Regions from separate parts of the Streptomyces sp. NBC_01506 genome, predicted to be linked through region 1. Evidence: predicted binding sites of a transcription regulator. Region 1 holds the regulator's gene; the other holds the start of a gene.
What was found. The regulator HspR, encoded in region 1, represses chaperone genes until heat shock. The targets are predictions, from matches to a motif close to TTGAGNNNNNNNNNCTCAA.
Positions count from the first base shown of each region.

Region 2: lon (endopeptidase La) is a predicted target of HspR. The motif match lies at 3,758-3,776, and genes of this name have one in related genera.

Region 1 is NZ_CP109422.1:4,229,409-4,235,965, reverse strand. Features, by position in the region: gene dnaK (molecular chaperone DnaK) at 1-373, shown strand, start outside; gene grpE (nucleotide exchange factor GrpE) at 370-1,050, shown strand; gene dnaJ (molecular chaperone DnaJ) at 1,137-2,345, shown strand; gene OG329_RS18370 (heat shock protein transcriptional repressor HspR) at 2,351-2,827, shown strand; gene OG329_RS18365 (hypothetical protein) at 3,035-3,418, opposite strand; gene OG329_RS18360 (hypothetical protein) at 4,413-4,784, shown strand; gene OG329_RS18355 (hypothetical protein) at 4,883-5,749, shown strand; gene OG329_RS18350 (hypothetical protein) at 5,962-6,557, shown strand, end outside.
Region 2 is NZ_CP109422.1:2,847,673-2,854,229, forward strand. Features, by position in the region: gene OG329_RS12085 (MarR family winged helix-turn-helix transcriptional regulator) at 1-40, opposite strand, end outside; gene OG329_RS12090 (lysozyme) at 259-1,104, shown strand; gene lon (endopeptidase La) at 1,301-3,733, opposite strand; gene OG329_RS12100 (SMI1/KNR4 family protein) at 3,862-4,509, shown strand; gene OG329_RS12105 (NAD(P)/FAD-dependent oxidoreductase) at 4,610-5,755, shown strand.

The sequences.
Region 1 (6,557 bases):
CCACCGCCGTCGCGAGGCCGCCGAGACCCGCAACCAGGCCGAACAGCTCGTCTACCAGACGGAGAAGTTCCTCAAGGACAACGAGGACAAGGTCCCCGGTGACGTGAAGGACGAGGTCGAGACCTCCATCGGCGAGCTGAAGGAGAAGCTCAAGGGTGAGGACACGGCCGAGATCCGTACGGCCACGGAGAAGGTCGCCGCCGTCTCGCAGAAGCTCGGCCAGGCCATGTACGCCAACGCGCAGGCCGACGGTGCCACCGACGCCCCGGGCACGGAGCAGGCCGGTCCCGCCGGTCCCGCCGACGGCGCGGACGATGTCGTGGACGCCGAGATCGTCGACGACGAGAAGCCCAAGAAGGACGGTGCCGCGTGACGGAGGAGACTCCGGGCTTCGAAGAGGAGCCCGACGTCCCTTCAGGCGCCACCCCCGATGACGCCGCGCCGAAGGCCGCCGAGCCGGACTCCGCGAAGGAGCCGGGCCCGGCGGCCCCCCCGGCCGGGGACGTACAGCAAGACGCCACACAGACCGCGCTGATCGCTCAGTTGGACCAGGTCCGTACGGCGCTCGGTGAGCGCACGGCCGACCTCCAGCGGCTCCAGGCCGAGTATCAGAACTACCGCCGCCGGGTCGAGCGGGACCGGGTCTCGGTCAAGGAGATCGCTGTCGCGAGCCTGCTGACCGAGCTGCTGCCCGTGCTCGACGACATCGGGCGCGCGCGGGAGCACGCCGAGCTGGTGGGCGGGTTCAAGTCGGTCGCGGAATCGCTGGAGACGGTGGCCGCGAAGATGGGCCTCCAGCAGTTCGGCAAGGAGGGCGAGCCCTTCGACCCGACGATCCACGAGGCCCTGATGCACAGCTACGCGCCGGATGTCACCGAGGACACGTGCGTCGCGATCCTCCAGCCTGGGTACCGGTTCGGCGAGCGGACCATCAGGCCCGCGCGCGTCGCCGTGGCGGAGCCCCAGCCGGGGGTCCAGCCCGGGGAGAAGGCGTCGAACGCCGACGAGCCGGAGACGGACGAGGAGAGCGGTGGCCCGGACGAGGGCTGACGTACGGACGGGTGGTACGGACGAGCGGTACGGCGGCCGTACGGACAGGCAGTACGCATGACAGGCAGTGAGGAGGGACGTCGGGAATGAGTACCAAGGACTTCGTGGAGAAGGACTACTACAAGGTTCTCGGCGTCCCCAAGGACGCCACCGAGGCCGAGATCAAGAAGGCGTACCGGAAGCTCGCCCGCGAGTTCCACCCGGACGCCAACAAGGGTGACGCCAAGGCCGAGGAGCGCTTCAAGGAGATCTCCGAGGCCAACGACGTACTCGGCGACCCCAAGCGGCGCAAGGAGTACGACGAGGCGCGGTCGCTGTTCGGCAACGGCGGCGGCTTCCGGGCCGGCCCCGGCGCCGGTGGCGGCGGATCCTTCAACTTCGACCTGGGCGACCTCTTCGGAGGCGGCCCCCAGGGCGGCGGCCAGGGGTCCCAGGGCCAGAGCGGCGCCGGCGGCTTCGGCGGCGGGCTCGGGGACGTGTTCGGCGGCCTCTTCAACAGAGGCGGTCCCGGCACGGGGACGCGTGCGCAGCCGCGCCGCGGCCAGGACATCGAGTCCGAGGTGACGCTCAGTTTCACCGAGGCGGTCGACGGGGCCACGGTCCCGCTGCGGATGTCCAGCCAGGCGCCGTGCAAGGCGTGCTCGGGCACCGGCGACAAGAACGGTTCGCCGCGGGTCTGCCCGACCTGCGTGGGCACCGGACAGGTGTCGCGCGGCTCGGGCGGCGGCTTCTCGCTGACCGACCCGTGCGTGGACTGCAAGGGCCGCGGGCTCATCGCCCAGGACCCGTGCGACGTCTGCAAGGGCAGCGGCCGTGCCAGGTCCTCGCGGACCATGCAGGTCCGGATCCCGGCGGGCGTCAGCGACGGCCAGCGGATCCGGCTGCGCGGCAAGGGCGCGCCCGGTGAGCGCGGCGGTCCGGCGGGCGATCTGTACGTGGTCGTCCATGTCGGCTCGCACCCGGTCTTCGGCCGCAAGGACGACAACCTCACCGTCACCGTGCCGGTCACCTTCACGGAGGCGGCACTCGGCGGCGAGGTCAAGGTCCCGACGCTGGGCGGGCCGCCGGTCACGCTGAAACTGCCCGCGGGCACGCCCAACGGCCGTACGATGCGCGCCCGGGGGAAGGGTGCCGTACGTAAGGACGGCAGCCGTGGCGACCTCCTGGTCACCGTCGAGGTGGTCGTCCCCAAGGATCTCGGCGCCGAGGCCCGTGACGCGCTGGAGACCTACCGGAAGGCGACCGCGGGGGAGAACCCGCGGGACGAGCTGTTCCAGGCAGCGAAGGGAGCGTGACTCCAATGGACGGGGTCGGGCGGCGTCGGCCGCACTCATCGTTCAACCGAGCCTACGAGCTGACCGAAGAGTCGCCGGTGTACGTCATCTCGGTGGCGGCCCAACTGTCCGGTCTGCACCCGCAGACGCTGCGCCAGTACGACCGCCTCGGCCTGGTCTCACCGGACCGTACGGCGGGCCGCGGCCGGCGTTACTCGGCGCGCGACATCGAACTGCTGCGGCAGGTGCAGCAGTTGTCGCAGGACGAGGGCATCAACCTCGCCGGCATCAAGCGCATCATCGAGCTGGAGAACCAGGTCGCGGCGCTCCAGGCGCGCGTGGCCGAACTGGGCGCGGCGGTGGACGGCGCGGCGGCGGCGATGCGCCAGCGCGAGGCCCAGGTCCACGCGTCGTACCGGCGGGACCTGGTGCCGTATCAGGACGTACAGCAGGCGAGCGCGCTGGTGGTGTGGCGGCCGAAGCCGAAGCTGTCGTCGGACTAGGGCGTGTTCTTAAGGTCCCGTCCGGCCCGGGCGATCTCGCATGACGGTCCGTCGGTTTGTCCGGCGGGCCGTTTCGCGCACGAGGCTCCCGTGCGTCGAGAGAGGTGTCGTAGTCTCATCTCTCCGGCACGGGAGCCTCTTTGCGGTCTGGTCGGGTGGGTCACCTTGCGCGACGTCACCCGCGAGGGCGACCGCTGACGGGCAGCATCAACCGCAGTGGACGTTCGACCACTTGCCGATGGCGACGGTTGACCCCGAGGGGTTGCTCACCTCACCGGAAACGGTGATGCAATCTCCGTTGGTTTCGCTCAGCGAGACGGGCCCGGCGTACTGCGAGTACCTGCCTTTGTCATCCGCCCGTCGGCTTCCCTGGAAGAGGTGGACCTCCAACCCATGCGGCGTTCCCGCGTACTTCTTGGCCACGTTGACGATGCAGTTGGTTCCGCCGCTCGCACTTGAGTAGTAGACGTTGATGGTTCCCCACGTGCTGTTGTCGGACCCCTTGATGTTGTACTGACCGACCAGCGACCCACCGCACCCGTAGCCGGCCGCGCTCGCCGTGGGAGCCGTGATCAGACCTATTCCTCCCATTCCCAGGACGAGAGAGACGAGAGTAGCGAAAGTTCGACGCATGCAGATTCCGTTTCATCGAGTCGATTGTTCCAGCGCTCGTAACCAAGCCTCAACCCTGCCTCACTTGAATACCAAATACTCTTCCTCTCCGCGCCGCACTCCCTGCCTGGGCGAGTGATTCCACTCTCTTCTTGACAAGCGCGTCGGCGAATCCCGGAATAGCTTATTCCAAACGATTCGCTTGCAGGACGGCTCATTGCCGCGAGCAAAGATGTGCGATGGCGCCTTCATTCCCGCGCCACGGCATTATGCAGGGGCATGCCTTGGAGCGCATCAAAGTAATCTGCACGGTGGTAGAAGTCGAGCGAGCGACGGTAAATGGTCTGGTTTTCGACACGGGCACCTGGGACTTGAGGCGTGAGTGGCTGAAAATGACCGGTTCAGGACCGCGTGTGGACCATGCGGCGGGCGGACAGGGGCCGGCGCATCCCAAGCTCACGATCACCTGCCCCCGGCGTCCGGGGCCGTGTTGCTGACCATGTTCCAGGCGTTTTCTCGTGCTTTGCGCCGTGCTGCCGGCTCGGCCCCGGAGCATCCCGACCTCCGCGAGGCGGTCCCCGCCCGGCGTGACCGCCAGGGCGGCGTCCAGCGGGACCCTGTCCGGATCGTGTACGGCCTGCGGCCTACGCCACGCTCGTTCCGGCTGTTCGCTTCCGTTCTTGGCTGATCTGTCCCGTTCTGAAGCCCACCGTTTTATGCAATGCAGCAAGGTGAGGGTGTTGAAGCAATCGCTACTGGGCGATTGTTGGTCATGGCTGCGAGTCACGAACTGTCCATCGTGGCCCCGTCTTTGCAGAGCGAAAGGAAAGCCGTCTTGAAGAAAAGACCCATCGGCCGACTCTCTCTGATCTTCTCAGTGGCGTCTGCCGCGCTGTTATTTCCCACCAGCCCCGCGAACGCCTACGTCACGTACACGGATGACGAGTGCAGCTCATCGACCAGATGTTTCGCGGTGTTCTACAACAGCATGCGGAACATCGGACTCTTCTCGAGCCCGTGCTTCATCACCAATGGGAGCGAGCACTCGCACCAAGGCTTCGACCAACTGACGTCGTCAGGTATGCAACAGGTGCGCTACCAGTTCAACCACGGAACCGGGTTCGACACCGGACTCCCGAACGGGAGCAAGTGCCGTGCGGGCGACCCCGGCTCGGGCGAGGGTGTGAAGAACAACGCCGCCGGAGCGGCCAACGGTGACTCGCGTGCCCACCGCATCTACTACAACACGGGCTACGGAGGCACCTATCAGACCTTCCAGGCCGGGGCCATGGCCAACTTGATTCCCGCTCTCAAGAACAACAACGCCAGCAGTAAGAGGCTGTGATGACTGTGCGACGACGACTTCTCGTTCCGCTTGCCGCAGCCTCACTGGCAATGATCTCCGCAGGCTGTGGTCAGGGGCAGACAGAGGTCCCTCAGACGGTGGCGGACGACGGCGCGGCGGCCCGGTCCGCGGCTCAGGGACCGAGGATCTTCGAGGACAACTGGCCCGAGAAGGTCCCGACCAGCGGTCTCACCAAGGGCCTGGTGCTGCCATTGGAGACGTACATGATCTCGTACGCCGAGGAGGTCGCCGTCCAGCAGGCCCGGGACACCGCGGAGATCGCCTGTATGAACCGGTTCGGGTTCACGGACTGGCGTACGGAGGACCTCGGCACTTCACCGCCGCCGGCCGACAACGCGTCCAACATGCCGCGCCGTTACGGGCTGACAGATCTGGCGCAGGCGCGGACGCACGGCTATCACCTTCCCTCCACAGGGCGGGAGAGCACGCCCCCGCCGGAGCAGGACACACCCGAGGCCGCCACGGTTCTCACCGGACAGGACGGGAGCGAACCACTCACCTCCTTCAAGGGGGAGGAGTTGCCGGAAGGCGGCTGCACCGGTGAGGTCGGGCGCAAGGCCCCCACACCCGACGTGGCACTGGTCGAGCGGCTCAACACCGAGAGCCTGGAACTCTCCCAGCGGACCCCCGCGGTCAAGGCCGCCATGGCGCGCTGGGCGTCGTGCATGAAGGGCCGCGGGTACCAGGTCGACACCGTCTGGGAGACAGCCGACGTGGCCGGTGCGGAGGCGGAGACGGCCGACCAGGATGAGATCGAGGTGGCGACGGCCGAGGTCGAGTGCAAGCAGGAGACAGACCTCGTCAAGATCTGGTTCGCCGAGGAGACGACCATCCAGAAGCAGCTTGTCGACGACAACCAACAGGCTCTCGTCGGTGCCCAGTCACAGTTGAACAAGACCCTGGGCAAGGCCGCGGCAGTCAACCGGAGCGCCGGCCTTCGGTGACGCCTTCCGCGCCGGACCAGGTACCGACGGTGCGGCACCCATACCCCTCCGGCGCGCATCGCACGGATCCGTGACGTCGCGCGGATCGGCCCCATCGCCGTACGACACCACAAAGAGCCGCCGTCGGGGCAGCGTTGACGACTACCGACGGCGGCTCTTTCGGAGTGCGCTCACCCCACTCGGGGTTGGCGAAGACGGAGAGGAAGCCCGGAATGGAACTACGCCGAAGAACCAAGAAGATCCTGGTGGCCGCCACCGCCGGCCTCATGCTCAGCGGGACGTTACCCGCCCTGTCCTGGGCCGCGCCCGCATCGCCAAGCGGTGCTGATGTGGCAGCGACCGAACCACCGCCGCCGGATGTACTGCCGCTCTCACAGCGGGACTCGGTGCTCGGGGAGGACTGGGAGAGTTCACGCGACGTGGTCTGGTCGACCACGGGCGACGCCGGTGGATTTCATCTGCTGACCGCCCGTGAGAAGGACGGCTACGCATGGCGGACGGCGGCATCGCTCTCCGAGCCGGGATTCGACGCCGACGCGTGGATCGGCAATGTGTGTGTCACGGCGTCCGGACAGCGGGCAGTCGTCGTGTACGCCCCTCGCACATTCACCAACAAGGCCGATCTGATGGCCCGTGGCGCGTTCACCGCCGTGGTCGACCTGGACACGGGCAAGGTCCGCAAACTCAAGATCAAGGCATCGCTCTCCTACTACAACCCCGGCTGCGGTACGGGCGAGGATGTCGTACTGACCCAGTCCGGCGGTGAGGACCTGCCGGGCACGCGCCTCATACGTGTGGACACTGTCAC
Region 2 (6,557 bases), 1.4 Mb from region 1:
CCGTACCGTCTCCGTGCACGTCAGCACCCACAACACCCATCGCGCGCTTTCCCGCTCCTGAAAGTTTTCCGTCTCCGAGGCCCATTGCCCCAGCTCCGCCAGTATTTCGCAGGTTTATACCAACGGCGGCAGCCTGAGGCCCTTCCGTCACTCCGTTCCACTCACGTAGCGTCGCCCACAGCGCCATTGTTGACATGTTCACACCACTACATGTCGACATGTCATGAGCTACCCCCAAAGGTTCTCGGAGGCACGCACATGTCCGTGCACAGATCCGATACGTCAGGTCGCCGGCGCCTCACCCTCGCCGGTGCGCTCCTCGCGGCTCTCGCCCTTCTCCTCACCCTGCCGGGCGCGGCGAACGCCGACGGCACCCCCCGCTCCTCGGCGACACCCCAACGGGGCTCGGCCCACATGGGCATGGGCGTCGTCGAGCACGACGGCCGGACGGGCACCCCGCCCGCCGGAAACCGCGCCGTGCAGACCGAGGGCGTCGACGTCTCCAGCCATCAGGGGAACGTCAACTGGTCCGCGCTGTGGAGCAGCGGTGTGAAGTGGTCGTACGTGAAGGCCACGGAGGGCAACTACTACAAGAACCCGTACTTCGCGCAGCAGTACAACGGCTCGTACAACATCGGCATGATCCGCGGCGCGTACCACTTCGCCACCCCCAACGACTCCAGCGGCGCCAACCAGGCCAACTACTTCGTGGACGGTGGCGGCGGCTGGTCGCGCGACGGCAAGACCCTGCCGGGTGTGCTGGACATCGAGTGGAATCCGTACGGCGCCGCCTGCTACGGCAAGACGCAGGCGCAGATGGTCGCCTGGATCCGCGACTTCGTGAACACGTACAAGGCGCGCACCGGCCGTGACGCCGTGATCTACACCGCCACGAGCTGGTGGACCCAGTGCACGGGCAACTCCAGCGCCTTCGGCGCCACGAACCCGCTCTGGGTGGCCCGTTACAGCGCGACGGTGGGCGAACTCCCGGCGGGCTGGGGCTTCTACACGATGTGGCAGTACACCTCGACGGGGCCGATCGTGGGCGACCACAACAAGTTCAACGGCGCGCTCGACCGCGTCGTGGCTCTCGCGAACGGCTGACGGCCCACCCGGCGAGCGAGCGGGCGCGACGCCGGGCGACTGACGCCGGGGGTGTGGGCGCGACCGGAAACGGAGGGCCGGTCGAGCCCGCGCTCCCGGCACAGGAACGGGGCGGGCCCCGGCACCGAGTAAGTGCCGGGGCCCGCCCCTCGCGATTGCGGCGGTGGACGCGTGGGCCCTGTCCCGCGTGCGCGCCTTACGCGGCGACCGGGACATCCGCCGGCACGGCCGCCGGAGCCGTCGCGGACGACAGCGCCAGCTCCAGGACCTGGCGTACATCCGTCACCGGGTGGACCTGAAGCTTGTCCAGGATCTCGGCGGGGACGTCGTCCAGGTCCGCCTCGTTCCGCTTCGGGATCACGACCGTCGTGATGCCCGCCCGGTGCGCGGCCAGCAGCTTCTGCTTCAGGCCGCCGATGGGCAGCACCCGGCCGGTCAGCGAGACCTCGCCGGTCATGGCGACATCCGTACGGACCTGGCGTCCGCTCAGCAGCGAGGCGAGCGCCGTCGTCATCGTGATGCCCGCGCTCGGGCCGTCCTTGGGCACCGCGCCCGCCGGGAAGTGGATGTGCACGCCCCGGTCCTTCAGATCGGCCACCGGCAGCTCCAGTTCGGCGCCGCGCGAGCGCAGGAAGGACAGCGCGATCTGTGCCGACTCCTTCATGACGTCGCCGAGCTGTCCGGTCAGGGTGAGACCCGAACCACCCGTCTCCGGGTCGGCCAGCGACGCCTCTACAAAGAGGACGTCTCCGCCGGCCCCGGTGACGGCGAGGCCCGTGGCCACGCCCGGCACCGCGGTGCGGCGCTCGGCCGGGTCCTGGGCGGACTCGGGCACGTGGTGCGGCCGGCCGATCAGGCCGCGCAGATCGCCTTCTCCTACGGAGAGGGGCAGTTCGCGCTCGCCCAGCTCGTGCTGTGCCGCGACCTTGCGGAGCAGCCTGGCGATCGATCGTTCGAGGTTACGTACGCCCGCTTCGCGGGTGTACTCGCCCGCCAGCTTGCGCAGCGCCTCGTCCTCCAGCGTGACCTCGCCGGTGTCCAGACCCGCCCGCTCCAACTGCCTGGGCAGCAGGTGGTCACGTGCGATGACGACCTTCTCGTCCTCGGTGTAGCCGTCGAGACGCACCAGCTCCATCCGGTCGATCAGTGCCTCGGGGATGGCCTCCAGGACGTTCGCGGTGGCGAGGAAGACCACGTCGGAAAGGTCGAGTTCGACCTCCAGGTAGTGGTCGCGGAAGGTGTGGTTCTGCGCGGGGTCGAGGACTTCGAGGAGGGCCGCTGCCGGGTCGCCCCGGTAGTCGGAGCCGACCTTGTCGATCTCGTCCAGCAGGACGACCGGGTTCATCGAACCGGCCTCCTTGATCGCCCGGACGATACGGCCCGGAAGCGCGCCCACGTACGTACGCCGGTGGCCCCGGATCTCCGCCTCGTCCCGGACACCGCCGAGCGCGACGCGGACGAAGGACCGTCCCATGGCGTGCGCGACGGACTCTCCCAAGGAGGTCTTTCCGACTCCGGGAGGTCCTACGAGGGCGAGGACGGCGCCGCCTCGGCGGCCTCCGACCACACCGAGACCGCGGTCGCTGCGGCGCTTGCGGACGGCCAGATACTCCGTGATGCGTTCCTTCACGTCGTCCAGACCGGCGTGCTCGGCGTCGAGAACGCCGCGGGCGCCCTGGATGTCGTACGCGTCCTGCGACCGCTCGTTCCACGGCAGTTCGAGGACGGTGTCCAGCCAGGTGCGGATCCACGAGCCCTCGGGGCTCTGGTCGGACGACCGCTCCAGCTTGTCGACCTCCTTGAGCGCGGCCTCACGGACGTGCTCGGGCAGGTCGGCGGCCTCCACGCGGGACCGGTAGTCGTCGGACTCGTCCCCGGCGTCGCCGTTCAGCTCGGACAGCTCCCGGCGTACGGCGTCGAGCTGGCGCCGCAGCAGGAACTCGCGCTGCTGCTTGTCGACGCCCTCCTGGACGTCCTTCGCGATGGATTCGGCGACGTCCTGCTCGGCGAAGTGCTCGCGGAGCTGGTCGGTCGCCATCTTCAGCCGGGCCACCGGGTCGGCGGTCTCCAGCAGCTCGACCTTCTGGGCCGTGCTGAGGAACGGCGAGTAGCCGGCGTTGTCGGCGAGCTGCGAGACGTCGTCGATCTGCTGGACACGGTCCACGACCTGCCAGGCGCCGCGCTTCTTCAGCCAGTCGGTGGCGAGAGCCTTGTATTCCTTGATCAGTTCGGTGACGGAACCGGGCAGCGGGTCGGGCACGGTCTCGTCGACACGCAGCCCCTCGACCCACAGGGCCCGGCCGGGCCCGGTCGTACCGGCGCCGATCCTGACGCGGCCCCTGCCGCGGATCAGGGCGCCGGGGTCGCCGTCGGAGAGCCTGCCGACCTGCTCGACGGTCCCGAGGACGCCGGTCCCCGCGTATGCCCCGTCGAGGCGCGGCACGAGCAGCACCTTGGGCTTTCCCCCGTCGGAGCCGTCGGATCCGTCGCCGGCGGCCGCCTGGGCGGCCTCGACGGCCGCACGTACTTCGGAGTCGGACAGGTCCAGCGGCACCACCATCCCGGGCAGCACGACCTCGTCGTCGAGCGGCAGAACGGGCAGGGTGAGCGGTGTGGACGTGGCAGCCATGGTCTCCCCTTCGGCAGTCAAAACTTGAGCTATGCAGACTCAATGCTTGTGAGCCTGTCGTTGTTCCCCGGATACCTGGGGAGGGTGTTCGCTCTGAGCGATCGCCCCCGGTCGCTACGGTGACCGCCATGGACAAGGAAGAACTGCGGGGCCTGATGGAAGCGCAGCAAGCGGCGATCGAGGCGCGACAGGTCACCGACGCCTGGCAGCGCATCGAGGCATGGCTCGACCGGCACGCGCCGGGGACGCTGGCCGCGCTCCGGCCGGGCGCGATCCACTCGGAGATCGCCGCGCTCCAGGAGCGGATCGGCGTACGGATACCGCCCGGACTGAGGGCGCTGTGGCACGAACACGCGGGGGTGCACGACGTGCCCTGGGCCACGTTCATGCTCGGCGGCCTGACTCTGATGGACTTCGAGGCGGTGGCGTCCGTGTACGCGATGAAGACGGACCTCCAGCGCCGCGACGGCAGCGAGGAGTTCGTGATCTGGCGGCCCGCCTGGATCCCCGTCTTCTCCCTCGGCGCCCACGACCACACCTCGGGCCTGTATCTGGACGCCGAGACGGGGCGGCTCTGCGACTGGGACCGGTACCGGCACCCCCACACGCCCCGGTACGAGTCGCTGACGACCTATCTGGAGGAGATGGCGGACCGGCTGGAGACGCCGTCGCTGATGGACGGCGAGAAGCCGGGACTGCTCGAACTTCACGCCCTGGCATGGGGGCCGCCGGAGCCCGACCGGGCGACGTCGTGGAAACCCTTTCCCGGGAGCTGACGAAGTCCCCTCACCCGCTGCACCCGCTTGTGGTTCGTGTTGCGAACTAATATGGTTCGTAGTACGAACTAGCATTTCGGGTGCGTGGGGAGCCAATGACATGACTGACACAGACAGCCGGGCCGTCGACGCGCGCCGGACCGTCGTTGTCGTCGGCGGGGGCTACGGCGGCTCCGCCGTGGCCAAGGCGCTGGACGAGGGGGCGGACGACGGGGTGGATGTCGTCCTCGTCGAGCCGAAGGACGCCTTCGTCCACGCCGCCGGAGCGCTGCGCGCGCTGGTGCGGCCCGACTGGGCGGGCAACATCTTCTATCCGTACGACAAGCTCCTCAAGCACGGCCGGGTCGTGCGCGAGCGGGCGGTGTCGGTGGACACGGGCGGGGTCACCCTGGCGTCCGGCGGGCGCGTGGCCGCCGATTACGTCGTCCTGGCGTCCGGCTCCGACTACCCCTTCCCGGCCAAGATGGACACGGACGTCGCCGCCGAGGCGCTGGACCGGATCCGGGCGGCGCACAAGGAACTCGCGGGCGCGGAGCGGGTATTGATCGTCGGCGCCGGGCCGGTGGGGCTGGAGCTGGCGGGCGAGGTCAAGCACGTGTGGCCGAAGAAGCGTGTGACGGTGGTCGACCCGGCCGAGCGGCTGATGCCCGCCTTCACGCGGGAGATGCGGGAGGACCTGCGCCGGCAGCTCGACGCGCTGGGTGTGGAGCTGCTGCTGGGGACAGCGCTCGCGCGGGAACCGGCGAGCGCGCCGGGGCGGGCGGGGGCGTTCAGCGTCGCCACGGTGGGGGCCGGGGAACTGTCCGCCGACATCTGGTTCCGCTGCCACGGGGTGAGGGTCAGCGGTGACTACCTCGGCGAGGAACTGGCGCCGGCCCGCACGCCGCAGGGCCATGTACGCGTGACGGACAGGCTCAACGTCGACGCGCACGGTCACGTACACCCGCACATCTACGCGCTCGGCGACCTCGCCGCACTCGACGAGTCGAAGATGGCCGGCTACGCGATGCGGCACGCCGAGGTCGTGGCGGCCAACATCCTCGCGCAGATACGGGGCGAGGAACCGGCCTCCGTCTACCGGCCGTCCCCCGTCCCGTCGATCCTGCTGCCGCTCGGTCCCGGCGGCGGTGTCGGTCAGGTGCCGACGCCCGAAGGGCCGTCCGTACTGGCGGCGGAGGCGGTGTCCCGGTACAAGGGGGCGGACCTGTACGCCGGGCGGTTCGCGGCACTGTTCAACACCGCGTGAGATCCGCGCCTGTACGTGCCTGTAGGGGTGTGAAACTGGCGACCTCGCGTAATCGACTGACGCCTATTCCCTGGTCATTGAGGCGCTGGTGTCACCGTGTGTGGTCGCCGGGGGCATAGTGGCGCCAGGTTCCTCCTGCCTCGGCGGCGAGCTGGGCGGTGGTGTCGTCGTGGTATCCGAGCATGCGGGCGATCACGGGTGCGGGGGGCCTGGAGAACGAGGTGGCGGATGTCCGACGTGCGTCCTCGCTGGGTGGGGAAGCCCAGGTGGCGAAGCCTGAGTTCGAGCGTGTGCGGGGTCATGGGCTGTCCAGCCCTGCGGCCGGGAAACCACCGGGCGTTGGGATTGGTGGCGGTCATGGTGTTCGGGCGCTGCTCGAGGTAGGTCAGCAGCATTGGGGCAAGCGGCTCGGTTACCGCTCGACCGCCGCGGTGTACGACGCGGGCGGGGCGGACAGAGGCACCACCCGGGCGCGCGGCAACCGTAGTGCGCCCCCGTTCCCGAGGTCGGTCTCTGGTTCGATCCTCATGCCCACTCCGCCCATCCGGCACTGCCGCAGTAAACGCGTACACCTCGCCTCGGCGGCCGGAATGGCCCGACGCAGGTCGCGGTGATCACGGCAGGGCCTCTGTCGCAGTAAATCCGGTATTTTCTGCGCCAGGCACGGGGCAGCCAAACCAGCCAGTTCCAGACGTTTCATGATCGTCATCCGGTCAAATGCGCCAACGGGCCCCAGCCCAGGGAGTGTCGAGATCTTGACGCGTCCCGGCAGCTTTGATGCCGGTGGGGGCCTGCGCGCCCG